DNA from 4 places in the Streptomyces sp. SD15 genome. Region 3 is predicted to be linked to each of the others. Evidence: riboswitches for the same ligand, from Rfam matches in the RefSeq annotation. Region 3 holds a riboswitch; each other region holds the start of a gene.
The links. Region 3 has a riboswitch for cyclic di-AMP ahead of ACX28W_RS22765 (M23 family metallopeptidase). Riboswitches for the same ligand answer to the same signal wherever they lie in the genome.
Positions count from the first base shown of each region.

Region 1: it holds a riboswitch for cyclic di-AMP, as region 3 does, so the genes downstream of both, ACX28W_RS05070 (M23 family metallopeptidase) here and ACX28W_RS22765 (M23 family metallopeptidase) in region 3, are expected to answer to the same signal.
Region 2: it holds a riboswitch for cyclic di-AMP, as region 3 does, so the genes downstream of both, ACX28W_RS13750 (transglycosylase family protein) here and ACX28W_RS22765 (M23 family metallopeptidase) in region 3, are expected to answer to the same signal.
Region 4: it holds a riboswitch for cyclic di-AMP, as region 3 does, so the genes downstream of both, ACX28W_RS07200 (C40 family peptidase) here and ACX28W_RS22765 (M23 family metallopeptidase) in region 3, are expected to answer to the same signal.

Region 1 is NZ_JBTLMO010000004.1:18,805-25,838, reverse strand. It holds tRNA gene ACX28W_RS05080 (tRNA-Met) at 1-49, shown strand, start outside; gene ACX28W_RS05075 (PP2C family protein-serine/threonine phosphatase) at 685-1,812, shown strand; cyclic di-AMP (ydaO/yuaA leader) riboswitch at 2,067-2,222, shown strand; gene ACX28W_RS05070 (M23 family metallopeptidase) at 2,234-3,277, shown strand; gene ACX28W_RS05065 (aldo/keto reductase) at 3,394-4,338, shown strand; gene ACX28W_RS05060 (PrsW family intramembrane metalloprotease) at 4,370-5,731, opposite strand; gene trmB (tRNA (guanosine(46)-N7)-methyltransferase TrmB) at 5,795-6,643, opposite strand; gene lhgO (L-2-hydroxyglutarate oxidase) at 6,794-7,034, opposite strand, start outside.
Region 2 is NZ_JBTLMO010000011.1:144,033-151,066, reverse strand. It holds gene ACX28W_RS13760 (cytochrome P450 family protein) at 20-1,291, shown strand; gene ACX28W_RS13755 (transglycosylase family protein) at 1,467-2,477, shown strand; cyclic di-AMP (ydaO/yuaA leader) riboswitch at 2,655-2,818, shown strand; gene ACX28W_RS13750 (transglycosylase family protein) at 2,823-3,527, shown strand; gene eno (phosphopyruvate hydratase) at 3,849-5,135, shown strand; gene ACX28W_RS13740 (FtsB family cell division protein) at 5,438-5,914, shown strand; gene ACX28W_RS13735 (DUF501 domain-containing protein) at 5,961-6,572, shown strand; gene ACX28W_RS13730 (Ppx/GppA phosphatase family protein) at 6,569-7,034, shown strand, end outside.
Region 3 is NZ_JBTLMO010000022.1:124,128-131,161, reverse strand. It holds gene ACX28W_RS22780 (bifunctional acetate--CoA ligase family protein/GNAT family N-acetyltransferase) at 1-510, opposite strand, end outside; gene ACX28W_RS22775 (HPr family phosphocarrier protein) at 688-969, shown strand; gene ACX28W_RS22770 (GntR family transcriptional regulator) at 1,160-1,855, opposite strand; gene ACX28W_RS22765 (M23 family metallopeptidase) at 2,037-2,801, opposite strand; cyclic di-AMP (ydaO/yuaA leader) riboswitch at 2,815-2,979, opposite strand; gene ACX28W_RS22760 (M16 family metallopeptidase) at 3,172-4,560, opposite strand; gene ACX28W_RS22755 (M16 family metallopeptidase) at 4,557-5,897, opposite strand; gene ACX28W_RS22750 (DNA gyrase/topoisomerase IV subunit A) at 6,270-7,034, shown strand, end outside.
Region 4 is NZ_JBTLMO010000005.1:154,701-161,734, forward strand. It holds gene ACX28W_RS07190 (class I SAM-dependent DNA methyltransferase) at 1-532, shown strand, start outside; gene ACX28W_RS07195 (SpoIIE family protein phosphatase) at 837-2,636, shown strand; cyclic di-AMP (ydaO/yuaA leader) riboswitch at 2,838-3,003, shown strand; gene ACX28W_RS07200 (C40 family peptidase) at 3,061-4,374, shown strand; gene ACX28W_RS07205 (SpoIIE family protein phosphatase) at 4,801-7,034, shown strand, end outside.

The sequences.
Region 1 (7,034 bases), on a different contig from region 3:
CGCTGGGCTCATAACCCAGAGGTCGCAGGTTCAAATCCTGTCCCCGCTACTGAAGGCCGAGGGCCGGAACTCAGATTCATGAGTTCCGGCCCTCGGTTTTTTGGCTTTCCGCATCCGCGCGCACGCCGCTTTCTCGCGCCGCTTTCTCACGCCTCGACGGTCGGTAGTCTTGCGCTCACTATGAGTTGCCTTCGCTGGATGGAACGGCGCGGACCGGTGCCCGCCTTGTTGCTCGCCGTGGGCGCGCTGTCCCTCGGGGCCTGCCACGGCGGCCCCGGCCTAGCGCCGCGGGACGGGACCGTCATCGCCCCGGCCGGGTACCACCACGGTCCCTTCCCCGGGGCTCGCCGTCCGGGCGGTCCGGCTGGTGCTTCGCGTACGGAATCTCTCGTGGCGGGAGGATGCTCCTGGCGGGAGGGATGCGCGCGGACCGGCTGGGGTGCGAGCCGCTGATCGTCACGGGCGCCCGCAGCAGGTGATCCTGCGGGACGCGGCGCGCTGCGGGGCGGTCGCCGCGGAGGGTCGGGTGCGGGGACTTCCCGCTGTCACGCATCCCTCGGTCGGCCCACCCCGCTCGCCCCCCGCCCCCGCTCCGGGAAACCTGGACGGGTGGGGCAGCGAGGAGGTGCGCAGCGGGCTGGAGGGTCCGACGACCGGGCGGGCCGGAAGGTGCCCAGGCACTCCGTGTCCGATCCGAGGCCGCAGGGCGAGCCGACTCCGTGCCCCACCGAGGGGAAGCGGCGGAAAATCTCGTACGTGCGGGCCTTCGTCCGGGCGCTGCCCGCGCTGCTCGTCGTCGCCGGGGCGTTCTACGAGTACCTCACGCCGACGGCGTACACCGCGGGCCCCCTCTTCACGGCCGCACCGCTCGTGGCCGCGCCGCTGTTCTCGCTGCGCGGCACGGTGCTGACCGGCGCCGCGGCGGTCGTCGTGGTGCTCGCGATCCACCTCCGGTTCGGCCTCGCCTTCACCGTGGACGCGATCACCGAGACGTTCACGGTGGCGACGGTCTCCGTGCTGGCCGTGCTCATCAACAACCTTGTACGCCGCGGCGGCGAACGGCTCGCCTCGGCCCGCGAGATCGCCGAGGCGGCCCAGCGTGCCGTGCTGCCGGAGCCCGAGGAGCGGATCGGCGGGCTCGAGGTCGCGGCGCGGTACGAGGCCGCGCAGGCCGGCGCGTTCATCGGCGGCGATCTGTACGCCGTGCAGGACTCCCCGCACGGCGTACGGCTGCTGGTGGGCGACGTACGCGGGAAGGGTATGGGCGCGGTGGGCGCCGTGGCGGTGGTCATCGGGTCGTTCCGGGAGGCCGCCGAGCAGGAGGCGACGCTGGAGGCGATCGCGGGGCGCCTTGAGCGGGCGCTGGCGCGCGAGGCCACCCGGCGCGACAGCATCGAGATCTCCGAGGGGTTCGCCACGGCCGTCCTCGCGGAGATCCCGCACGGAGGCCGCGTCGTACGGACCGTCAGCCGCGGCCACCCGCCGCCGCTGCTCCTGCGCGAGGACGGTTCGCTGGTCGAGCTCGCCGCCGAGGACCCCGCACTGCCGCTCGGCATGGGCGAGTTGGGCACCTGGCCGGACCGTGGGGAGGAGGTGGATTTCCCACGCGGGGCCATGCTCCTCTTCTACACGGACGGCCTGTCCGAGGCCCGCGACCGGCACGGGAACTTCTACGATCCGGCGGCGCGTCTGGCCGGGCGGGTCTTCGGCGGCCCGGACGCGCTGCTGGCCACGCTCGCCGAGGAGGTCCGCCGGCATACGGGCGGCGCCTTGACCGACGACATGGCGCTGCTCGCGGTACGGCGTCCGTGACTGTTGCGCGCGGTTCTTGATCGTTGTCACGAGGGGTGATCGGTCGACGCCCCTCCGCATAACAACTGACACGCCGTCAAGTAAACGTGTTTCGGTGAGGCGTGGTCAACTCGCCCGATTTTCGCCGGTCATCACCCGTAAGTCCTGGCCAAAAGCTGTTAACGATCAGTCCGAACAGCTTGGAATCCGGTGCCCGAGTCTATTAACGTTCGATAACGCAGCGCGGTCGTCCCAGCCGTCACAAGAGATGGCTCCGTGCGCACGCGCCGAATCCCGCAAGGGAACCGGGGAACCACCAATTTGGGGTGAATCGAGCGTCTTTCGCGGTGAGATACCGCGGTTGACGCGCGTAGGAGACCTTCCTGCTCCGAACCCGTCAGCTAACCCGGTAGGCGAGAAGGAAGGAAAGGAGCACGCCCACGTGGCGTCCAACCGGCCCGCCCAGCCCACTTCGTTCGCGCCGAACGACACTCAGACTTTTGGCTACGCATACGGCAACGACGAGGGCCCCTGGGAGGAGTGGAATCCCACCGAGGATTCCGTCCGTCCCGTCCGCGGCCGGCACCGCGTCTCCAAGCAGCGCGGGGGCGGACTCGCGCGCAGCTCCACGGTCCTGGGCGTCGGCGTCATAGCCGCCGTCGGCGCGGGCGGCATGGCCACCGCGGCGCCCGGCAAGCCGCCGGTGTCGATCTCGCTGCCCGACCTGTCCTCGGTCACCGACTCGGCCAAGGCCCTGATATCCGACGACGGCGGCTCCAGCACGCCCAAGGGCTCCGCCACACCGCTCACCAGCGCCGGCCTGACCAGCGCCGACGCCTCGGAGGGCAGCAAGGACGCGGGCGAGGCGCTGCGTGCCCGCATCATCCAGCAGGCGGAGTCGCAGCAGGACCAGGTCGACAAGGCGGCCCAGGCCGCCGCCCAGGCCGCCGCCGCGAAGAAGGCCGCCGATCAGGCTGCCAAGGCGGAGGAGGCGGCCGAGGCCAAGGCCGCCGCCGCGAAGGAGAAGGCGGAGCAGGAGGCCAAGGAGCAGGCCGAGGCCGCGCGCCTCGCCGAGCTCGCCAAGAGCTTTGCGCTGCCCACCTCCTCGTACACCCTCACCTCGACCTTCGGCCAGGCCGGCTCCCTGTGGTCCTCCGGCTACCACACCGGCCTCGACTTCGCCGCGCCCACGGGCACGCCGATCAAGGCGATCCACAGCGGCACGATCACCGAGGCGGGCTGGTCCGGCTCGTACGGCTACCGCACGATCCTCACCCTCGACGACGGTACGGAGCTGTGGTACGCCCACCAGTCCTCGATCGGCGTCAGCGTCGGGCAGAAGGTCAACACGGGTGACGTCATCGGGCGTGTGGGCGCGACCGGCAACGTCACCGGGGCGCACCTCCACCTGGAGGTCCACACCGGCGGCAGCTCCACCGGGATCGACCCGATGGCGTGGCTGCGGAGCAAGGGCCTGACCCCCTGATCTCAGCCTTGATCTCGGCTCTGATCTCTCGGCTCTGATCTTTCCGTCCTGATCTCTCCGGTGGGGCCGGCTTGCGTGCGGAATATACGCGTCCGGTACGCATGTTGAAGTTGAGCATGACTTCTCTTCGCAAGCTCGGCTCCTCCGACCTCGAGGTCTTCCCGCTCGCCCTCGGCGGCAACGTCTTCGGCTGGACCGCCGACGAGACGCAGTCCTTCGCCGTCCTCGACGCGTACGCCGCGGCGGGCGGCAACTTCGTGGACACCGCTGACGCCTACTCCGCCTGGGTTCCCGGCAACTCGGGCGGCGAGTCGGAGACGATCATCGGCCAGTGGTTCGCCGCCCGCGGCAACCGCTCCGACGTCGTCCTCGCCACCAAGGTCAGCGCCCACCCCGAGTACAAGGGGCTGGCCCCGGCGAACATCAAGGCCGCCGCCGACGCCTCGCTGCGCCGCCTGGGCACGGACTACATCGACCTCTACTACACCCACTTCGACGACACCTCGGTCCCGGTCGAGGAAATCATCGGCGCGCTCGACGAGCTGGTCCGGGCCGGCAAGGTTCGTGCGATCGCCGCCTCCAACATCTCTCCCGAACGGCTCTCGGAGTCCCTGGAGTTCTCCGACCGCGAGGGCTTCGCGCGCTATGTCGCCCTCCAGCCCCACTACAACCTCGTCTCGCGCGACACCTATGAGGGCCGGCTCCAGGAGATCGCCTCCCGGGCCGGCCTGGCCGCCGTCCCGTACTACGCCCTCGCGTCCGGCTTCCTCACCGGCAAGTACCGCCCGGGTACGACGGTCGACTCGGCGCGTGCCGAGGGCGCGGCCGAGCACCTCGAGACCGAGCGGGGCATCCGGGTCCTGGCCGCCCTCGACGAGGCCGCCCAGGCCCACGACGTCCCCGTTGCCACGGTCGCCCTGGCCTGGCTCGCGGCCCAGCCGACGGTCGCGGCCCCCATCGCCTCGGCCCGCACGGTCGACCAGCTCCCGGCGCTGCTCGGGGTGGCGGACCTGGTGCTCACGGACGCGGAGCTGGCGAAACTGACGGAGGCGTCGGCCTGAGGCCGCCGTACCGTATCCCGCGTACGGGCCCTTACGACTGATACGGGTTGTAAGGGCTGTAGGCGGGATACGGCGCCGGCGGGTGGCCGTAGCCGTGGTTGCCGCCGTAGCCGTACCCGGACCACGGGGGCGGTACCGGTACCGGCACGACCGGGGCCGTCGCCCGTGCCGCGTACGCGAGGGAGGGGCGGGCGACCTCCCGGCGGCGCCAGAGCTCGTGCAGCAATTCCCGCTCCCGTACGACGAAGTCGGCGTCGGCCCGGCCGAGCCGCCCCCGGTGCCGCAGAAACGCGAGCGAGGTCGCGTACGCCTCGTACTGGGCGACCGAGCGCGCCGCGGGCTTGCCGAAGCGACGGGCGGCGTATTCGCGGGCGAGTCGCCGTGCCCGCATCGATCCGAGCGCGTACGGCTCGGGCGCGGTCAGCCACCCGGCGGCGGTGTACGCCGGAAGTTCGGTCCGCACGGTCTTCAGCTCCCGCTGCCGCGTCCAGATGACGAGGAAGGTGAGCAACCCGAACGCCGGCACCATGAACGCGCCGTACACCGCGAAGAACCCGTACTCCCCGAAGTTCGACGAGCCGTTCCAGACGGCGTGCATGCCCATCGCGAGCAGCAGCCCGGCGAGGGGCAGCAGGCCCCGGCGCAGCCGCCGGCGGTCGGCGGACAGCGCCGCGATGCCGAAGCCGATGCCGGTGAGCACGGTGAACAGCGGGTGCGCGAAGGGTGACATCACGACCCGGACGAAGAAGGTCGCGGCGGTGACGGAGGCCAGTCCGCGGTCGCCGCTGAGCTGGTCGGTGCCGAAGGCGTTGCCGAGGTAGAGGATGTTCTCGGTGAAGGCGAAGCCGGTCGCCGTGACTCCGGCTATGACGACCCCGTCGACGATCCCGGTGAAGTCCCGTCTGCGGAAGAGGAAGATCAGCAGGACGGCCGCGGCCTTCGCGGACTCCTCGACGATCGGCGCTATGACGGTCGCGCCCAGCGTGTCGGCGCTGGACGGGTCGGCGGTGGCGGTCGCTATCCACCGGGTCGCGAAGCTGTTCGCGACGATCGCTATCAGCGCCGCCGCGCATGCCCCCCAGGCGAACGCGAAGAGCAGGTTCCGCCAGGGGCCGGGCTCGACCCGGTCCAGCCAGCGGAACGCGGCGATGAGGAGCGGGACGGGCAGTACGGCGAGGCCGAGCCCCACCAGGAAGCCCTCGGTGCCGGTCTGTTGGCGGACCAGGGCCAGGATGACGAGGCCGGAGAGCGCGAGCAGGGAGATCAGCGCGCCGTACCGCACCCACTTGTGCTGCCACCAGTGCGCGTGCCGCAGCGCACCGTCGGACCGACCGTCGGCCGCACCCCCGGCAGGACCGCTGGGGTACGTCGGGTACGCGGGAAAGGTCGCCACGGCATTGACCCTAACGAGGGAGGGGCGCTGCCCGCGACGGTCCCGGTGCGGCCCGCAGGGGTTTCAGCCGCCCGAGGCGTGCTGGTCTTTTTGCTGGTCTAGGTGCTGTACGCGCCGGAAGAGGAGGTCGTTCACCACATGACCCTTGTCCAGTCCCTGGCCCTCGAAACGGGTCAGTGGCCGGAACTCCGGACGTCGCGCGTAACCGCCGTCCGGCTGGGTGTTCTCGAAGTCCGGGTGCGTGCTCAGTACGTGCAGCATCTCCTCGGCGTACGGCTCCCAGTCGGTCGCGCAGTGCACGAGGGCGCCGGGCTTGAGGCGGGTCGCGGCGAGGGTGAGGAACTCCGGCTGGATGAGCCGCCGCTTGTGGTGCCGCTTCTTGGGCCACGGGTCGGGGAAGTACACGCGCAGGCCGTCGAGCGAGTCGGGCTTGAGCATTTCCCTGAGCAGGATGATCGCGTCGCCGTTGCCGACTCGGATGTTGGTCAGGCCGCTCTGGTCCGCGAGGTTCAGCAGGTTGCCCTGGCCCGGTGTGTGCACGTCGACGGCCAGGATTCCGGTCTCCGGGTCCTCGGCTGCCATCTGTGCGGTGGCCTCGCCCATCCCGAACCCGATTTCGAGTACGACGGGACGGTCGCCCCCGAACAGCTCCGCCAGATCGATGACCCGCTGCCCGTCGATGTCCAGCCCCCACTTGGGCCACAGCCGCTGCAACGCGTCCGCCTGCCCCGCCGTCACCCGGCTCCGCCGGGGCTGAAAACTCCGGATCCGCCGCTCGAAGTGCGACCCGGCCGGATCGGCCTTCGGCCCGTCGGGGAACCGGGGCTCGCCCTTGGCACGGACACGACGCGGGGAGCCTCCGGCGGCGGGAGCGGCCTGGGGCTCTTCGGGGGAGTCAAGGGAGTCAGACACAGTGGGGTCGATTTTACGGGGGCCGGGGTTGTGGAATTCGCCCCCGCCGCCCCTACCCTCCCCCAAGCTCTCGGCTTCGGGGAGGGTAGGGGCGGCCGGGGCGAAAGAACTCGCCCCGGCCACCACCGCACCGGACCACCCGTCACACCCTCACCACGCCCCCAACGCCCCCAACGCCCGCCGGGCAACCTCCCTCCCGATCGGCAGCGAAGCCGTAGCGGCAGGCGACGGCGCGTTCAGGACATGCACCGTCCGCTCCCCCTCCTTGATCAGGAAGTCGTCCACCAGCGTCCCGTCCCGCAGCACCGCCTGCGCCCGCACCCCCGCCGCGGCCGGCACAAGGTCGTCCGCCGTCACCGCGGGCAGCAGCCGCTGCACGGCCCCGGTGAAG
Region 2 (7,034 bases), on a different contig from region 3:
CTCCGGATACCGTCAGGGCGTGACCGACCAGCCCCCACCGTTCAGCCCCGCCCCCGAACTCTTCACCTGGGAGTTCGCCACCAACCCCTACCCGGCGTACGCCTGGCTCAGGGAGCACGCGCCCGTGCACAGAACGCGGCTCCCCAGTGGGGTGGAGGCCTGGCTCGTCACCCGTTACGCGGACGCCAAGCAGGCGCTCGCCGACGCGCGGCTGTCCAAGAACCCGGCCCATCACGACGAACCCGCGCACGCGAAGGGGAAGACGGGCATTCCGGGGGAGCGGAAAGCCGAGCTGATGACGCATCTGCTGAACATCGATCCGCCGGACCACACCCGGCTGCGGCGGCTCGTCAGCAAGGCGTTCACGCCGCGGCGGGTGGCGGAGTTCGCGCCGCGTGTGCAGGAGCTCACCGACCACCTCATCGACCAGTTCGCCGACAAGGGCTCCGCCGACCTCATCCACGAGTTCGCGTTCCCGCTCCCCATCTACGCCATCTGCGACCTGTTGGGCGTCCCCCGCGAGGACCAGGACGACTTCCGGGACTGGGCGGGGATGATGATCCGGCACGGCGGAGGGCCGCGGGGTGGGGTCGCGCGGTCCGTCAAGAAGATGCGCGGATACCTCGCCGAGCTCATCCACAAGAAGCGCGAGGCCCTCTCCGACACGCCCGCCCCCGGCGAAGACCTCATCTCCGGCCTCATCCGCGCCTCCGACCACGGCGAGCACCTCACCGAGAACGAGGCCGCGGCGATGGCCTTCATCCTCCTGTTCGCAGGTTTCGAGACGACCGTGAACCTGATCGGCAACGGCACCTACGCCCTGCTCACCCACCCCGAGCAGCGACAGCGGCTGCAGGCCTCCCTCGCCGCCAAGGAGACGGCGCTGCTGGCAACCGGTGTCGAGGAACTCCTGCGCTACGACGGCCCCGTCGAACTCGCCACCTGGCGGTTCGCGACCGAGGCCGTCAACATCGGCGGGCAGAACATCGCGCCCGGCGACCCCGTTCTCGTCGTACTCGCCGCGGCGGATCGCGACCCTGAACGGTTCGACCGGCCGGACGCGCTCGACCTCTCCCGCCGTGACAACCAACACCTCGGCTACGGCCACGGCATCCACTACTGCCTCGGCGCTCCCCTCGCCCGACTGGAGGGGCAGACCGCGCTCGCCACTCTCCTCACCCGCCTCCCCGACCTCCAACTCGCGGGGGATTCAGCCGATTTGCGCTGGCGTGGCGGTCTCATTATGCGGGGATTGCGCACGCTTCCGGTGGAGTTCACACCGGGTCCGTAGGCATGTCGGGATCACGATCATCCGGTCACGAAAAGGTGACGGACGCTCAACTCTGTGATCTTCACGTGATCTGCGCTGCATCGACTTGTGACAAGTGTTCGGGTGCGGATACGTTCACTCGTCAACGCGGCTCATACGTCGCGCAGTCATCTGCTGTCACGCGAAAGGCTTCCGCATGCTCTCCGGGAACGGCCGCCATCGTCGCCCCCGTCAGGCTCCGGCCCTCATCGTCGCGGCAGGAGTGACCGGATCGGCCATCGCCATCCCGTTGCTCGGTGCCACCGGTGCGAGTGCGGCCGACGGCACCACATGGGACCGGGTCGCGGAGTGCGAGAGCGGCGGCGAGTGGAGCGCCGACAACGGCAACGGGTACTACGGCGGCCTGCAAGTGACCCAGGAGAACTGGGAGAAGTACGGCGGCCTCACCTACGCGCCCAGCGCCGACCAGGCCAGCCGCTCGCAGCAGATAGCCCTCGCCGAACGGCTTCTTGACGACAAGGGCCTCGTGGCCTGGCCCACCTGCGGACCGCTCTCCGGGCTCAGTGCGAACTCGGCCGAGTTCGAGGTCGACACGGGTGTGGTGGACGACGCGTCCGGCTCGTCCAGCTCATCCGGATCGTCGAATTCATCCGATTCTTCTGATTCGTCCGACTCGTCCGACTCGCCGTCGTCGGGCTCGACTTCGTCCGACTCGCCCTCGGGTGCGGCCGGGAACACGACGAAGGCCGCCACGTCGTCCGGCACCGAGGGTGACTCCGACTCTCAGCATTCCAACAGCCCCTCCACAGCCACGGCGAAGAGTGACGAGTCGGACAAGTCGGGTCAGAGTGACGACTCGTCGAGTACGTCCGAGGGTGCGACGACCGGCGCCGGGCGCCACCGCGGCGGCAGTGCCGACGAGGACACGAGCGGTAGTGCGACCGGCAGTTCGGTGGACGGACGTACCGGCGACTCCTCCGGCCGGCATGCCTCCCGCGACTCCGGCGCATCCCGAGACGTCGTCGACGGCTCGTACGTCGTCCGCGTCGGCGACAATCTCTGGACCATCGCCGACTCCCTTGACCTCGAAGGCGGATGGTCGGAGCTGTACGCCGCGAACGAGGGGACGGTCGGCGCCGATCCGGACCTCATCCTCCCCGGTCAGAGCCTTGCAGTTAGTGCTGAATCGGGCGAAAAGCAGCGGTAGTTCACGTCATGGTTCGACGTGGAATGTCCGGTTTGGTGAGACTGAGACATGAGTCTCAGAAGCCCTGATCGTCTTTGAAATTCCGCCGATTACCTGCCTACGGTCATCACCGCTCGCCACAGCGGGCCCCGACGATCGCAACGCCGAATCCTGCCAGCGGCCGTACGGGAACAGTCGACGCGTCAAGCGCCGTAGGCAGGAGCGGGGGACCCAAGGTAAGTGCCACGCCCGGTAGTTGACCGGGAGTGGCTTGGGGTGAAGACGTGCGCCGAGAGCGCGCGGCCGGGCACTCACCCGCCCGAACCCGACAGCTCACCTCGCAGGCGTCGGTGAGGGGATCACTCCATGCTGCTCAGCAAGGGCAAGCACCGCCGCCCGTCCAAGGCGACCCGTATCGCCACGCTCGCCGGTGTCACCGGTGTGGCCATCGCCGCCCCGCTGATGGCGGCCGGCAACGCCTCCGCCGCCACCGACTCCGAGTGGGACGCCGTCGCCCAGTGCGAGGCCGGCGGCAACTGGTCCATCAACACCGGCAACGGCTACTACGGCGGCCTGCAGTTCTCGGCCTCCACCTGGGCCGCGTACGGTGGCACCGCCTACGCGTCCACCGCCGACCAGGCCTCCAAGTCCCAGCAGATCGCCATCGGCGAGAAGGTCCTCGCCGGGCAGGGCAAGGGCGCCTGGCCGACCTGTGGCACGGGCCTGTCCAGCACCCCGTACAGCGGCGGTACGAGCAGCAGCGCGCCCTCCACCGCGTCCTCGGCCGACACGCAGAGCGCGAGCACCGGCACGAGCACCACCCGTACGACGGAGCAGCCCGCCTCCCGTTCGGCGGAGCGCCCGGCCGCCGAAAAGACCGTCTCCACCCCGACCGGCGAGAAGGTCGCGAAGGGCGACGGCGAGTACAAGGTCGTCGCGGGTGACTCCCTCAGCACGATCGCCGAGAAGAAGAACGTCAAGGGTGGCTGGCAGCAGCTGTTCAAGCTGAACAAGGACATCGTCGACGACGCGGACTTCATCTACCCGGGTCAGCAGCTTCACCTCAGCTGACCTCGGCCGGCCGGGGGTGACCTCGGCTGCCCTCAGCTGAATGACAGCCCCCTCATAAGAGGGGTCTCCACACTGGAGACCCCGATGAGGGTCCCCCCGTCCCCCCGGGCTCCCCGCTCCGGCGCGTGTTCCCCCGTACGCGCCGGAGCGGGGCTTTTTGTTCCCCCGGGGAACAATGTTTACCCTCAGTTCTGCCCAAGAGGTGGTCGACCGGCTGGCCGATCCCTCCGGGCCGGTTAGGCTCATCTCGCGTAGCCGAACGAGGCTCCGCGCCGTGCGGGCCTCGCGGCCCCGCGTACCCGCGTCACATCCCAGAAGGAGATGCTCGTGCCGTCCATCGACGTCGTCGTAGCCCGGGAAATCCTGGACTCCCGAGGCAACCCCACGGTCGAGGTCGAGGTTGGCCTCGACGACGGCAGCACGGGTCGTGCCGCCGTTCCGTCCGGCGCCTCCACCGGCGCCTTCGAGGCCATCGAGCTCCGTGACGGTGACCCCAACCGTTACCAGGGCAAGGGTGTCGAGAAGGCCGTCCTCGCGGTCATCGAGCAGATCGGCCCGGAGCTCGTCGGCTACGACGCCACCGAGCAGCGCCTGATCGACCAGGCGATGTTCGACCTGGACGCCACCGACAACAAGGGCTCCCTCGGCGCCAACGCCATCCTCGGCGTCTCGCTCGCCGTCGCGCACGCCGCCTCCGAGGCGTCCGACCTCCCCCTCTTCCGCTACCTGGGCGGCCCGAACGCGCACCTGCTGCCCGTTCCGATGATGAACATCCTGAACGGCGGGTCGCACGCCGACTCGAACGTCGACATCCAGGAGTTCATGATCGCCCCGATCGGCGCGGAGTCCTTCTCCGAGGCCCTGCGCTGGGGCGCCGAGGTCTACCACACCCTCAAGAAGGTGCTGAAGACCAAGGGCCTGTCCACCGGCCTCGGTGACGAGGGCGGCTTCGCCCCGAACCTGGAGTCCAACCGCGCCGCGCTCGACCTCATCCTCGAGGCCATCAAGCAGGCCGGTTACATCCCCGGCGAGCAGATCGCGCTCGCGCTCGACGTCGCCGCGTCCGAGTTCTACAAGGACGGCAAGTACGAGTTCGAGGGCAAGTCCCGCTCGGCCGCCGAGATGACCGAGTACTACGAGGAGCTCGTCTCCGCGTACCCGCTGGTCTCCATCGAGGACCCGCTGTACGAGGACGACTGGGCCGGCTGGAACGTCATCACCGAGAAGCTGGGCGACAAGGTCCAGATCGTCGGCGACGACCTCTTCGTCACCAACCCGGAGCGTCTGGCCCGCGGCATCGAGGAGGGCTCCGCGAACGCCCTGCTCGTCAAGGTGAACCAGATCGGCTCGCTGACCGAGACGCTGGACGCCGTGGAGATGGCCCAGCGCAACGGCTTCAAGTGCATGATGTCCCACCGCTCCGGCGAGACCGAGGACGTCACCATCGCCGACCTCGCCGTCGCCGTGAACTGCGGCCAGATCAAGACCGGCGCCCCGGCCCGCTCGGACCGCGTCGCCAAGTACAACCAGCTGCTGCGCATCGAGGAGATCCTCGACGACGCGGCGGTGTACGCGGGTCGCAGCGCGTTCCCGCGCTTCAAGGGCTGAGCGTTCCCGCAGTTCCGCTTTGCGGACCATGGGCACAGCAAGGGCTGAGCGTTCCCGCAGTTCCGCTTTGCGGACCATGGGCACAGCAAGGGCTGAGCGTTCCCGCAGTTCCGCTTTGCGGACCATGGGCACAGCAAGGGCTGAGCGTTCCCGCAGTTCCGCTTTGCGGACCATGGGCACAGCAAGGGCTGAGCGTTGCAGCCGTAGGAAGCGTCGTACGTACGTCCCCGTACTCGGTCCCGTACCGTGTGCGGGGACGTACGCACGTCCAGGTGGGTACAGGTATCGGGGAGGCGGGACTCATGGCCGTGAAGGACCGGGACCGGTTCTCCACCGCGACCAGGCTGCGGCTGCTCGGCGAGCAGACGGCCGCCCGGGTCTACCGCTCCCAGACCAAGCGCCAGGCCCGCCGTTCCCGGCTGACCGGGCGGGCCGCGCTCCTCGCCCTCGTCATCTGTTCCCTGATCGTGGCGCTCGCGTACCCGATAAGGCAGTACGTGTCCCAGCGCGCCGAGATCGCCGACCTGGAGCGGCAGCGGGAGCAGGCCCGGGCGCGGGTCGAGCAGTTGCGCGACCTCAAGGCACGCTGGCAGGACGACGCGTACGCGGAGCAGCAGATCCGGGAGCGGCTGCATTATGTGATGCCGGGCGAGACCGGATACGTCGTGATCGACCCGGACGCGGCGAAGCAGTCGCGGACGAACCAGGGGGCGGCAGCCCGGCCCTGGTACGCCAACGTCTGGGACGGCGTCGACAAGTCCGACCGCTCCGACCGGTGAACCGTCGAAGTGACGAAGTGACGAAGAAAGAGACTTGAGCACAGGCATGGAAACGCCCCCGCCGCCCACCCCGCGCACCGAGCCGACCGACGCGGATGTCGAGGCCTTCAAGCAGCAGCTCGGCCGGCCGCCGCGCGGACTGCGCGCGATCGCGCACCGCTGTCCCTGCGGGCAGCCGGACGTGGTGGAGACGGCGCCCCGGCTCCCCGACGGGACGCCGTTCCCGACGACGTACTACCTGACGTGCCCGCGCGCCGCCTCGGCGATCGGCACGCTCGAGGCCAACGGCGTCATGAAGGAGATGACGGACCGGCTGGCGACCGACCCCGAGCTGGCCGCCGCCTATCGCGCCGCCCACGAGGACTACATCGCCCGTCGCGATGCCATGGAGGTCCTGGAGGGCTTCCCGAGCGCCGGCGGCATGCCGGACCGGGTGAAGTGCCTGCACGTGCTGGTGGCGCACTCCCTGGCCGCGGGTCCGGGGGTGAACCCGCTGGGCGACGAGGCGATCGCGATGCTGCCGGAGTGGTGGCGCAAGGGGGCGTGCGTGGTGCCGTCCACCTCGACCCAGGAGGACATCCAGAAGCTCGGCGCCAACGGAGGCGGCTTCTTCGACACGGACGACACGGACGACACGGACGGGGAGGACGAGAAGTGACACGCGTCGCCGCCATCGACTGCGGTACGAACTCCATTCGCCTCCTCGTCGCCGACGCCCACCCGGACACAGGGGAACTCGTCGAACTGGACCGCCGGATGACGATCGTCCGGCTCGGCCAGGGCGTCGACCGCACCGGCCGACTCGCACCCGAGGCCCTGGAACGGACCTTCGCGGCCTGCCGCGAGTACGCGGCGATCGTCAAGGAACACGGCGCCGAGAGGCTCCGGTTCGTGGCGACCTCGGCGTCCCGCGACGCCGAGAACCGGGACGAGTTCGTACGAGGAGTCCTGGACATCCTCGGGGTCGAGCCCGAGGTCATCTCCGGGGACCAGGAGGCCGAGTTCTCCTTCACGGGGGCGACCAAGGAGCTGGCGGGGCGGGACGACCTCGCCAAGCCCTATCTGGTCGTGGACATCGGGGGCGGCTCGACCGAACTCGTCGTGGGCGACGACCACGTAC
Region 3 (7,034 bases):
CTTCTGTTGGTATCCGGCGTCCGTGAACACCTTGATCATCTTGCTGTTGGCAGGCAGCACCTCGGCGGCGAAGCGGCGAATGTCACGCTCCCTGGCCACCGCCGCGATGTGTTCGAGGAGGGCCGAGGCGACGCCGCGCCCCTGGTGGGCGTCCTGCACGAGGAAGGCGACCTCGGCCTCGTCGGCGGGGACGGAGGCGGGGAGGCCGTCGGCATTAATCCGGTCATAGCGTACGGTGGCGATGAACTCGCCGCCGACCGTGGCCGCGAGTCCCACCCTGTCCACAAAGTCGTGGTGCGTGAAGCGGTGGACGTCCTTGGCGGACAGGCGCGGGTAGGGCGCGAAGAAGCGGTAGTACTTCGACTCGTCCGAGACCTGCTCGTAGAAGCTGACCAGGCGCTCTGCGTCGTCGACGGTAATGGGTCTGATGCGTGCGGTACCCCCGTCGCGCAGCACCACGTCGGCCTCCCAATGGGAGGGGTACTCGTGCCGGTCCGACGAGGTCTGCATGGGCCCCAGAGTACGGCTCGCGTCGGACAACGGCGCAAGGCAGGCTAGGGGCACCGAAGTCGGATCCAGGCCGGGGTCCGACGCCGGGTCCGGGGCGGAACCAACGCCCGCCCCGGGCACGCTTCACGTTATGGAACACTGGTCTAGACAACCCTGAACACTGAAGGGCAGCATCGCATGGCTGAGCGCCGCGTCAACGTCGGCTGGGCCGAGGGCCTCCACGCCCGTCCCGCCTCCATCTTCGTCCGGGCGGCCACGGCCTCCGGTATCCCCGTGACGATCGCCAAGACGGAGGGCAACCCCGTCAACGCGGCCTCCATGCTCGCGGTCCTCGGCCTGGGCGCCCAGGGCGGCGAGGAGATCGTCCTCGCTTCGGACGCCGAGGGTGCGGACGCCGCGCTCGACCGGCTGGCGAAGCTGGTGGCGGAGGGTCTCGAGGAGCTCCCCGAGACCGTCTGAGGAACAGTCCCTCCCACGACGGTGGCGTTATTCGTCGCTGAGGGTGGAGTGTTTACTGCTACACAAAACACCACCCAGGAACAAATCGAAGGGCTCGTCCGGAATATCGGGCGAGTCCTTCGCCATTTCTTCTCCAGGGCAGCAAAAAGTAATCCCCGCGAATTACTCCTCTTTGTATACGGCTCCCGTGTTAATGACGCAGGCCCGTCATGTTTACGGGATGTTGCGAAGTCCTCACACGATCCTGGCGATCTCCCCCGGCGGGAAAGCGCAATCGGTGCGCGCCCGTCGCGCGCTCGGTGTGCAGCGCCGTGATCGCCCTGGCCCGCTCACTGTCGCCGCGCGCCACCGCGTCCACGATCCCGCCGTGCTCGGCCCAGGACTCGGCCGGATTGGCCGGCGCCTCGACCGCGTACATCCAGGCGATCTTGTGCCGCAGCTGAGCCAGCGTGGAGGTCAGCGCGGGGCTTCCGGAGGCCTGTGCGAGCGTCTCGTGGAACCAGCCGCCCAGCGAGCGCAGATCCTCGCTGTTGCCCCTCCTGGCCCGCTCCTGACCCAGTCTGACCAGGCCTCGAAGCACCTTGAGGTGGGCCTCGGTGCGGCGCTGCGCGGCCCTGGCGGCACCCAGCGGCTCCAGGAGCATGCGCATCTCCAAGAGATCGGCTGCCTCCTGCTCGGTGGGCTCCGCGACGCATGCGCCCGCGTGTCGACGGGTGAGAACGAAGCCCTCGGCTTCCAGGGTGCGCAGGGCCTCGCGCACCGGAACCCGCGAGACGCCGTAGCGGCGCGCGAGCAGTTCCTCGGTGAGCCGGCTACCGCGCTCGTAGACACCCGCGACGATGTCGTCGCGGATCGCTGTGCATACCGAGTGCGCAGGAACACGCATACCGGACCTCCGCTTTAATCCCCGTGAAACGCCGTCGATTGACGCTTGTTCAGTGACTCTATTGCAGAGACTCGGAATTTCCGATGGCGGGCCGGAATCCATGGATATTTTTTGGACAGAGTCGTTCGAAACGACGAAGCCCCGGCTGGGTGAGCCGGGGCTTCGGAAGTACTGCCGCAAGTCAGACGTTCACTCCGTGCGAGCGGAGGTAGGCGACGGGGTCGATGTCGGAGCCGTACTCCGCCGTCGTGCGGGCCTCGAAGTGGAGGTGCGGTCCGGTGGTGTTGCCGGTGGCCCCGGAGAGGCCTATCTGCCGGCCCGGGGTGACCGTCTGCCCCACGGAGACGGCGATGGACGACAGGTGGCCGTACATCGTGTAAGTGCCGTCGTTCATCTTCATGACGATCTGGTTGCCGTAGGCGCCGCCCCAGCCGGCCGTGACGACGGTGCCGGAGCCGACCGCGTGGACCGAGGCCCCGGACGCCGCGTGGAAGTCGACGCCGGTGTGGCTGCCGGACGACCAGAGGCTGCCGCCGGCCTGGTAACCGGTGGAGACATAGGAGCCGGTGATCGGCAGGACGAAGGAGTTCAGACGCTTGCGTTCGGCGGCGCGGGCGGCGCGCTCCTCCGCCTCACGCTCCTTCTTGGCCTCCTCCGCGGCCTGCTTCCGCGCGGCCTCTTCGGCCTGCTTCCGCGCTGCGGCCTCCTTGGCGGCGCGCTGCTGGGCGGCGGCCTGCGCATCTATCTGCGCGGCGACCGAGTCACCGATCGAGACGGCCCGGGTCAGCCCGATCGGATCGGCGGAGGTGTCCGCGGCGAACGCCGGGGCGGCCAGGGTTCCGATGACACCGGTGCTGGTGAGCGCCGCGACGCCGACGGCGTTCGTGGTCGTGCGCTTCACGCGGCTCGGACGGCGGTGCTTCCCTGAGCCACAGGTGAACGCCATGTAAGGGCTGGTCCTTTCCTTCCTTCTCGCCTACCGGGTTAGCTGACGGGTTCGGAGCAGGAAGGTCTCCTACGGACCCCCTTCGGATCGTGAAGGGCGTCCGATTCACCCCAGGGACTGCGTGTGGGTCCCCGGCTCCCCTGGCTCGCGCCGTACGGGGACTCGGCGATGACTGTCCGGTGCCGCGGGCGCGGCGCACTGCCTGACGAACAGCCGGACCGACGCTAAACGGGACATCTTTCAATCAACAAACGGATCACGGCTTTTGTAGCGCATGCCACAGGGCAGACAGGCAACCTCCCTATCAATACGGACAAATGGGGGCCCAGGAGGCTCTGCGGCCTCCTGGGCCCCCATGGGCCGTGCTGTCCTACTCGGCGGTCACGACGCTCACTTCACCGATTCCCAGAGCCTTGACCGGCTCCTCGATCTGCGTGGCGTCACCCACCAGGACGGTCACCAGACGGTCCACCGGGAAGGCGCTCACGGCGGCCGCGGTGGCCTCAACGGTGCCGGTCGCGGCCAGCTGCTGGTACAGCGTCGCCTGGTAGTCGTCCGGCAGGTGCTGCTCGACCTGGTCCGCGAGCGTGCTCGCCACCGCGGCCGCGGTCTCGAACTTGAGGGGCGCCACACCCACCAGGTTCTGTACGGCGATGTCGCGCTCGGCGTCCGTCAGGCCCTCGGCCGCGAGGGTGCGCAGCACCTTCCAGAGGTCGTCGAGCGCCGGGCCGGTGTTCGGGGTGTCCACGGAGCCGCTGATCGCGAGCATCGCGACGCCCGTGCCGTCCGGCGCGGAGCGCAGTACCTGGCCGAACGCCCGCACACCGTAGGTGTATCCCTTCTCCTCGCGCAGGACGCGGTCCAGGCGCGAGGTGAGGGTGCCACCGAGGCAGTACGTGCCGAGGACCTGGGCGGGCCAGACACGGTCGTGCCGGTCGGCGCCGACGCGTCCGATGAGCAGCTGCGTCTGGACCGCGCCGGGGCGGTCCACGATGATCACACGGCCGGTGTCGTCGGCGGTCACCGACGGCACGGGTCGCGGCTCGGCCGACGAGCCGGTCCAGGCGCCGAGCGTCTCCGCGAGCAGGGCTTCGAGGCCCACGTCGGTGAGGTCACCGACGATCACCGCGGTGGCCGTGGCGGGGCGTACGTGCTTCTCGTAGAAGGCGCGTACGGCCGCCGAGTCGATCTTCTGGACGGTCGCCTCGGTGCCCTGGCGCGGGCGCGACATGCGCGAGGTGGCCGGGAACAGCTCCTTGGAGAGCTCCTTGGCGGCACGGCGGGCCGGGTTGGCCGTCTCGTGCGGGATCTCGTCGAGCCGGTTGCGCACCAGCCGCTCGACCTCGCTCTCGGCGAACGCCGGTGCCCTGAGGGCGTCGGCGAGCAGACCGAGCGCCTTGGGGAGCCGCGACACGGGCACCTCGAGCGACAGCCGCACACCGGGATGGTCGGCGTGCGCGTCGAGCGTGGCGCCGCAGCGCTCCAGCTCGGCGGCGAACTCCTCGGCGGAGAGCTTGTCGGTGCCCTCCGAGAAGGCGCGCGCCATGATCGTGGCAACGCCGTCGAGGCTCGCGGGCTCGGCCTCCAGCGGCGCGGCGAGCAGCACCTCGACGGCGACGACCTGCTGGCCGGGGCGGTGGCAGTGCAGCACGGTCAGGCCGTTGTCGAGGGCGCCGCGCTCGGGGGCGGGGAAGGCCCACGGCTTGGCCTTGCCGGCCTGGGGCTGCTGGTGAAAGTCCATGGTGGCGAGCTCGGTCACTTCGCTGCCTCCTCGTCCTCGTCGGTGGTGGCGGCGGCGACCGGCTCGTACACGAGCACCGCCCGGTTGTCGGGGCGCAGGCGGGACTTGGCGGCCTCCTGGACCTCCTCGGCGGTGATGTCGAGGACGCGCTGCACGGCGGTCAGGGCGAGCTGCGGGTCGCCGAACAGGACGGCGTACCGGCACAGTTCGTCGGCGCGGCCCGCGACGGTGCCGAGCCGGTCCAGCCACTCGCGCTCCAACTGGGCCTGGGCGCGCTCCATTTCCTCGGCGGTGGGGCCCTCCTCGGCGAACCGGGCGAGCTCCTCGTCGACGGCGGCCTCGATCACCGGGACCTCGACGTCGCCGGACGTCTTCACGTCCAGCCACCCCAGGGAGGGCGCTCCGGCGAGCCGCAGCAGGCCGAACCCGGCCGCGACGGCGGTGCGGTCGCGGCGTACGAGCCGGTTGTAGAGCCGGGAGGACTCGCCGCCGCCGAGGACCGTCAGGGCGAGGTCGGCCGCGTCGCACGCGCGCGTGCCGTCCTCCGGGAGCCGGTAGGCAGCCATCAGGGCGCGTGCCGGGACCTCTTCCTCGACGACCTCGCGCAGCTGCTCGCCGAGGGTGTCGGGCAGGGTGCCGCTACGCGGCGCGGGCTTCCCGTCGTGCCCGGGGATGGAACCGAAGTACTTCTCGATCCACGCGAGCGTCTGCTCCGGGTCGATGTCGCCGACGACCGACAGCACGGCGTTGTTGGGCGCGTAGTACGTCCGGAAAAAGGCGCGGGCGTCCTCCAGGGTCGCCGCGTCCAGGTCCGCCATCGACCCGATCGGGGTGTGGTGGTACGGGTGGCCCTCGGGGTAGGCGAGGGCGGTCAGCTTCTCGAAAGCCGTGCCATAGGGGACGTTGTCGTAGCGCTGCCGACGCTCGTTCTTGACGACGTCCCGCTGGTTCTCCATGGACTCGTCGTCGAGCGCGACGAGCAGCGAGCCCATGCGGTCGGCCTCCAGCCAGAGAGCGAGCTCCAGCTGGTGGGCGGGCATCGTCTCGAAGTAGTTGGTGCGCTCGAAGCTGGTCGTGCCGTTGAGCGATCCGCCCGCGCCCTGCACCAGTTCGAAGTGACCGTTGCCCTTCACCTGGCCCGAGCCCTGGAACATCAGGTGCTCGAAGAGGTGGGCAAGTCCGGTACGGCCCTTGACCTCGTGGCGCGAGCCGACGTCGTACCAGAGGCACACCGCCGCGACCGGGGTCAGGTGATCCTCGGAGAGCACCACGCGCAGGCCGTTGGCCAGGCGGTGCTCGGTCGCTGTCAGGCCGCCGGAGCCTGCCTCAGCTGTGGCCGTGTGACCCATGGGCATGTACGTCCCTTCGATCGCGGAAAATGCAGAATTCCCTGCCTGTCCTGCCACTGTATGCAAGCGTGCCGACAGCTGGCGAAGTTCCCGCACCTCGTACGCCGAGAGCGAGAATCACGTAGACGGGAGACCGGGCTCCGCGGGCCGGGAGGCGTGACTTCCGCAGGCCGGGAAACCAGACTTCCGGAGGCCGGGAAACCCGGACTTCCGTAGGCGGGAAGGCCTGGCTTCCGTTCGCCGAGAGCGATCGGAAACGGGCTCCGCGAGGCCCCTACGGACGGGTCGCGGTCCGCGTTGTCAGTGGGGCGGTCCACAATGGTCCGCGTCAGATCCCGTTCATGCCCCGGCAGAGACTGTGAAGGAGCCGCAGCAGCGATGGCCCGCCGCAGCACGAAGACCCCGCCGCCCGACGACTCGTACGAGGAGAAGATCCTCGACATCGACGTCGTGGACGAGATGCAGGGCTCCTTCCTCGAATACGCGTACTCGGTCATCTACTCGCGAGCCCTGCCGGATGCCCGAGACGGCCTCAAGCCCGTGCATCGCCGCATCGTCTACCAGATGAACGAGATGGGGCTGCGCCCCGACCGCGGCTATGTGAAGTGCGCCCGCGTCGTCGGCGAGGTCATGGGTAAGCTCCACCCGCACGGCGACGCGTCGATCTATGACGCGCTGGTGCGCCTGGCCCAGCCGTTCTCCATGCGCCTGCCCCTGGTGGACGGCCATGGCAACTTCGGCTCTCTCGGCAATGACGACCCGCCGGCCGCCATGCGTTACACCGAGTGCCGGATGGCCGACGCCACGTCACTCATGACGGAGTCGATCGACGAGAACACAGTCGAATTCGCGCCGAACTACGACGGCCAGGAGCAGGAGCCGGACGTCCTCCCGGCCGCGTACCCGAATCTCCTGGTCAACGGCTCGTCGGGCATCGCCGTCGGCATGGCGACGAACATGCCGCCGCACAACCTCGGCGAAGTCATCGCCGCCGCCCGCCACCTCATCCGGTATCCGGGCGCCGACCTCGACACCCTGATGAGGTACATCCCGGGCCCCGACCTGCCCACCGGCGGCCGGATCGTCGGCCTCACCGGGATCAGGGACGCGTACGAGAACGGTCGCGGCACCTTCAAGATCCGC
Region 4 (7,034 bases), on a different contig from region 3:
CTCCCTGCAGGCAGACGCCCGCGTGCTGGACCTCGGCTGCGGCACCGGAGTGCCGACCGCACGCCAGCTGACGGACGCCGGCTTCGAGGTCGTGGGCATCGACCTGTCCGGCGGGATGGTGGGACTCGCCCAGGAACACGTCCCCGGTGCGACGTTCCACCGGCTGGATCTCGCGGACCTGCGACCGGGCGGCCCTCGCGACCTGGGCCGCTTCGACGCCGTCGCGGCCTTCTTCTCCCTCCTGATGCTGCCGCGCGCGGAGATCCCCCTCGCGCTGCTGACGGTCCGCCACCTTCTGGTACCCGGAGGCCTGTTCATCCTCTCGATGGTGGAAGCCGATGTGGACGACTTCTCGATCCCGTTCCTCGGCAACACGATCCGGGTCTCCGGTTACCTGAAGGAGGACCTGCGCGAGGTCATCGAGACCGGAGGCTTCGAGATCGTCAAGGAGTCCTCCTACACCTTCGCCCCGGCGGTCACCGACGTCCCGCCCGAGGAACAGGTCTTCCTCTGCTGCAGGAGGCGCGACTGAGAACGCACGATGCGACACCATGGGCCCGCGGCACCCACTCGACGGGACGAAACGCGTGACGAAGCACCACACCCCCCATGGAGACCCCGCCGAGGCCGCCCGGCGATCGGACGGCCCGGCGAGTGGGACGAGGCCTGTCGCACCCGCCGCACCCATGGGCTCGTGGGACGCTCGTACGCCTCAGACACCCCAGCCGCCTCCACCGCCCGGCCCTCGTGCCGGGTACCGGGCCACGCAGCCAAAAACCCCGCAACCAAAAGCCAGGCAGCCACATGCCGGGCAGCCACATGCCGGGCAGCCAAAGATGGCGCGCATCTCCCCCTCCTCTTCCGACACCGGGCGACGCGTGCCAGGCACCGAAGCTCCGGATCCGCACCCTTCGCAGGGCGCGGTGTCGGTCAGTACCGGCTCGCAGACCGACCGGCTTCGGTATCTCGACGTGGCAACTCGGCGGATCGCCCGCGGGATGGATCTGGACGAGACTCTCCGGGAACTGCGCCGGGCGGCCGTCCCCACGTTCGCGGACGCGATATTCATCCATCTGCGGGACCCGTTGCCGGTGGGGGACGAGAAGTCGGCCGCACCCGTCGTCCTCCAGCTGCACAGCATCGACCGGGCGCCCGCGACTCCGGACGCAGAGCGGTCCGTGAGGCCTGCGCCGAAGATCCTCCCCCAGCCCTCGGGTGTGGCCGAGTGCGTGCGTCCGACGGTCACCGGACGACTCGCACAGCTGCTGCTGGCCGGAGGGCCGGCGTTCGGCGACGTACCGGGGATCGCGTCGGCGGTGGCCGAGCTGCTAGGGCCCGTGGCGAGTACGCCCGGAACGCTCCCGCCGGGCCGCAGGCTGATCATCGCCCCGCTGCACGGCCGCCACCACGCCATGGGCATCGTCGTTCTCCTGCGCCGGCCGGAGCGCGCCGCCTTCACCGGTGACGACCTGCTCGTCGCCTCCCAGCTCGCGACGCATACCGCTCTCGGCGTCCAAAAGGCGGTGATGTACGGACACGAGGCCGCCGTGGCGGACACGCTGCAGCGCACCATGCTCCCGTCGTCGCTGCCCGAGCCCACCGGCGTCCGACTGGCCAGTCGTTATCTGCCGGCCTCGAAGACCGCGCAGGTCGGCGGCGACTGGTACGACGCGATCCCCCTGCCCGGCAATCGCATCGCCCTGATCGTCGGCGATGTCATGGGCCATTCCATGACCTCCGCCGCGATCATGGGCCAGCTGCGCACCATCGTGCAGACCCTCGCCGGGCTCGACCTGCCTCCGGACGAGGTCCTGCACCACCTCGACGAGCAGGCCCAGCGTCTTGGCGGCGACCACATGGCGACCTGCCTCTACGCGATCTACGACCCGATATCGCGGCGACTGCTCTTGGCGAACGCCGGCCACCCGCCCGCGATACTCCTGCACCCGGACGGCCGCGCGGAGGTACTGCACGTCCCGCCGGGCGCTCCGATCGGCGTCGGCGGCGTCGTCTTTGAATCGGTGGAGATGCCCGCGCCCACCGGAGCGACCCTCCTGCTGTACACCGACGGCCTCGTCGAGTCCCATGAAACAGACGTGGGTACAGGCGTCGCGGCTCTGCGCACCCACCTCCAAGGCACAGCCCACAGGCTCGTCACCTCCTCACTGGAACCGCTGTGCGACCAAGTGCTGGACACCTTGGGCCCGGGTGTCCGGGACGACGACATCGCGCTGCTCATCGCGCGATTCGAGGGCTTCCCCGCGGACAGCGTGGGGTACTGGTTCCTGGCCCCCCACCCGCTGACCGCGGGACAGGCACGGCGGTTGACCCGCAGGGCACTGCGCCGCTGGGGCCTGGAATCCTTGCTCGATTCGACGGAACTCATGGTCAGCGAGATCGTGACGAACGCCGTGCGCTTCGCCTCCCGGCCCATCGCCCTGCGGCTGCTCCGCTCGGACGTGGTCCGCTGCGAGGTGACCGACGACTCGCCCCAGGTGCCCCGGATGCGGCACGCCGAGCCAGGCGACGAGGGCGGCCGCGGCCTGTTCCTGGTCAATCAACTCGCGTGGCGCTGGGGAGCTACGAGACTGAGCACGGGCAAGGTCGTCTGGTTCGAGCAGCAGATCCCGAGGTGACCTGCCCCACTCGCCGGTGCGGCCTTGGGAGCGGGGTCGAGGAGTCGCCGGCCGGGGCGCGGACACCCTCTCCTCATGCCCAATTCACCAGGTCGGAAATGCATATGGGACATTTCACGCTTCAACCTTCACGTGAGGCACACAAGTTGGCTAGATTGGCAGGCAGGCCGCACGACTCCCTCCGGCGAACCTCGCCGGGTTGTGCGACCTCCGCCGAGTCCGCTGCACCCCAAAACAGCCGGAGACCCAACCGACCTTGGGGTGAATCGGCCCAACTGCCCACCAGGGCACGGGCCGTAGGGCATACCTTCCGAACCGTTCGCCCGAACCAGACAGCCAACTCGGTAGGCGGAGCACGGAAGGAGTACGTCCCCCCATGGCGCCGGAACGCACCCCGCGTCCTGGAGGCATGAGCCTCCCTGGCATGCGCGACTCCGCCCTCCCGGCCGCGGCCCTCACCTCTGAGGCCCAGGCTGCCCGGACCGCCGGCGCCACGCCGTCGGCAGGGAACGACGAGCCGAGCCGCGAAGAGGTCCAGCAGCGGATCAACAGCCTCTACAACCGGGCCGAGACCGCCACCGGGACCTACAACGCGACCCGCGCCACGACCACCGGATCACGCCAACGCGGCAATCCGGCACCCGGCAACGGGCGCCCGCGCACCGATCCCGCCCTCGACAACAACGTAGCCAAGCGGTGGTTCGACGTGGGGCGCGCGCGGCTGGGCCCGACCGTGCCGGCCCGGCTGCCGGCCGACAGAATGCCGAACCGTGCGGCCGACGCGCGGCCCACGGGCCCTGCGGGGCGTCCGCAGGACGAACTCACCGGCCGTGGACGGGAAGTGTCCGGCCCGCGCGTCCCGGAGTTGACCGCCGGGCCCGCAGCCGGGGTGCCCACCGGCCCCGTGGCGGAGTTGACCGCCGGGCCCATGGCCGCGCTGCCGGTCGCGCGGGAGGCACGCCAGGAGGAGGCCTCAAAGGCCCTGCCCGCGTTGGCCATCGAGCCTCCGCACACCTCGTTGAGGACGTCCAAGGAACAGATCCAGCAAAAGCTCGCCACGGCCCGTGAACTGCTGTCCAAGCACGCCGCACAGCACAGTGCGCAGCTCCCGGCGATCGAGCCCCGGGCCGAGGACACCTGGCGCACCTCCGAAGAACAGGCTCCCCGCCAAGCCGGTGAGGCGTGGCTGTGGCAGCAACCGGCCGGCCTCGGCGCCGACATGACCGTCGACACGGCCAGTACAACCGTCGACACGGCCTATACAAGCGTCGACACGGCCTATACAAGCGTCGACGCGGCCTTTACAAGCGTCGTCGCAGGCCATTCAACCGGCGCCGCAGCTTTCATCAGCACCGGCAGCGGGTCGGAGTCGGGATACGGCAGGAAGGCCGCGGAGGCACTCGCCTTTGCCCGTGGACAGATCGGCAGACCGTGCGTCTGGGGCGCGACCGGACCGGACTCGTACGACTGCTCCGGTCTCACCCAGTCCGCCTGGAAGGCCGCCGGGGTCGCACTCCCCCGTACCGTGCACGATCAGTCGACCGCCGGCACAGCGGTCGCCCTCGCCGACATGCAGCCCGGCGACCTGATCTTCTTCTCCGGCGATGTCGGCCACGTCGGCCTGTACACCGGCAACAGCATGATGATCCACGCGCCGAGCCCAGGGGCGTACATACGCGAGGAGTCGATCTTCTACGCCGGATCGTCGGCGATCCACAGTGCCGTACGGCCGGCGTGAAGCCCGGCCGGCCACGAGCGCGAAGTAGTCCTTGAACATCCAGAACGAGGCGCCGTTGACGTGGCCGCACCAGGGCGCGGATATGGGCAGCACCGGTCGGCACTGGGTCTGGCGTGACGCCGAGGGTCAGGCCGCCGGTGCGCCGCGGTCCGCTCGGACGCGGGCGGGCACCGCGACTCAGTAACAAGCAAGCCCCGCCTCCGGAGTACCGGAGGCGGGGCTGTATGGAGCGCCGGGCAGGCCTTGCACCTGCATCTCCCCGCAGGAAGCGGGACGTCTTTCCTTGGACCACCAACGCCAGGCTGACCACCGGAGTTCCGGCGGGCCGTTCAACAAGATCGATCATAGCCCAGCCGCGGCGAGGCCGGCTACATACATCCCCACCGTCACATCACTAGGATTTTCCGCTCTCGGTATATTGATCTCATGAATCCGCGGATGGCCCTTCTCCGTGCGATCGACGACGACGTGGCGGTGACCGAGGCGCTCCGTCTCGCTCTGGAACAGGTCGTGGCCGAGCTCGGCGGGGTCGGCGGCATGGTTCATGTGGGCGGGCCCGAGGGCCTGCGCGGGCTGCACCTGCTCGCGAGCAGCGGACTGCCCCCGACGATGACCGAGCCCTGGGAGCGCGTCCCGGACGACGGAAGCCTGCCACCGGTCCGCGCCGTACGCGAGGAAAGGAGCGTCTGGCTGGCCGCGGCCCCGCAGGCAAAACCGGCCCCCGGGACGACCACGGGCACGGACCCGGCCGACAGCGTCGCCACCGTCCCGCTGCCCGGCCCCGACAGACCACTGGGCGCACTCACCGTCCTGACCGAGGCCCGCCGCGCCCCCGAACCCGACCAGTGGGCCTTCCTGAACGCCGTCGCCGCCTGGATCGCCGTACGACTGGGCCGCCCCCTCCTGCCCAAGGAGCCACCACCTCGGGAACTGCGGCCCGGACCGCTTCTGCAACAGGCGCTGGAGGCCGTACGCGTCGGATCCTGGGAGTGGACCATGGCCACCGACGAGGTGGACCTGGACGAGGCGGCGATGAGCGTGCTCGGGCTCGATCCGGAGAAGTTCGACGGGCGGGCGGAAACATGGTTGAACCTCATCCATCCCGACGACAGGCCGTTGGTGACCTCCGAGGTCGACAAGGCGTTGCGCGATCGGCGCACGTACGGCACCGAGTACCGGGTGCGGCACCCGGACGGCACGATCGGCTGGGTCCAGGTACGCGGCCAGGTGAAACTGGCGCACGCCGATCAGCCCGTCGGCGTGGTCGGCACCGTATGGGACTCCACCGGGTCCCGCAGCGCTCGCGACACGATCAGCCACGCGCTGCGTCACATGAGCGACGGCTTTCTCACCCTCGACCACCAGTGGCACATCACCTTCCTCAACGAGGAGGCGGAGCGAGTACTGGGCTTGGGCCAGGAGCTGGTCGGCCGCCTGCTGTGGGACGTCACTGCCCTACAGGTCCCCGGTCTGCGGGCCCTCTGCGAGGAGACCGCCGCACGGCCGAAGCCCACCGGCCTGGACTTCCTGGCACCGGGGACCCGGCGCTGGTGCCACCTGCGACTGGTCCCGCTCCCTGACGGCCTGGCCTTCTTCTTCACCGATATCCACGAAAAGCTGATGCGGGACGTCGAGCGCGATACGGCCGCCCGCGCGCAGGCCGACCGGGCCGCCCGCATAGGGGAACTGACAGCGGCGCTCGCCAAGGCGATCGGCGCGCAGGGCGTGGTGGACGCGGTCGCCCGGCACGTACTGCCACCGTTCGGCGCGGCTGGGCTGATGATGCAGGTCATCGAGGACGGGCGAACGCGTGTCGTCGGCAGCGTCGGCTATGCGCAAGAGTTCACCGATCTCTTCAACAACCAGCCCGTCTCGGCAGGCAGCGCGATCATGGACGCCATGCTCAGCCGTATCCCGCAGTTCTTCTCCTCTCCGCAGGAGTTCGCGTCGCACTACCCGCAGCTGGGCGGCAATCCCACGGCGGGCGGCAAGAAGGCATGGGCGTTCCTGCCTCTGATCGCATCCGACCACCCGGTCGGGGTGTGCGTGATCTCCCTCGACCAACCGCGCCCGTTCTCCAGCGAGGAGCGCACACTTCTGGTCGCGATCAGCGGTCTCGTCGCCCACGCGCTGGAACGGGCCCGGCTCTTCGACGCCGAGCACAACCGCGCCCAGCAATTGCAGCGCGGCCTGCTTCCCCGGACGCTGCCGCCCCTGCCGGCGTGCACGTCCGCCGCCCGCTATCTGCCTGCCCAGCAGGGCATGGACGTGGGCGGCGACTGGTACGACATCATCCCGCTCTCCGGTGACCGGGTCGCCCTCGTCATCGGCGACGTCATGGGCCACGGCTTGTCGGAGGCGGCCACCATGGGGCGGCTGCGCACGGCTGTGCACACCCTCGCCGACCTGGAGCTGCCTCCCGACGAGATCCTCGCTCACCTCAACGACGTCGTCGCCGAGCTCGGCGACGACTCGTACGCCACCTGCCTCTACGGGGTGTACGACCCCACCACGGGTGTCTGCGCCCTCGGCTGCGCCGGGCATCCGCCGCCTGCCATCCTCCACCCCGACGGTACGGTCGAGTTTCCCGAAGTGGCCTCGGATCCCCCGTTGGGCGCCGCGGACCCGCCCTTCGAATCCGTCGAACTCACGCTGCCGGA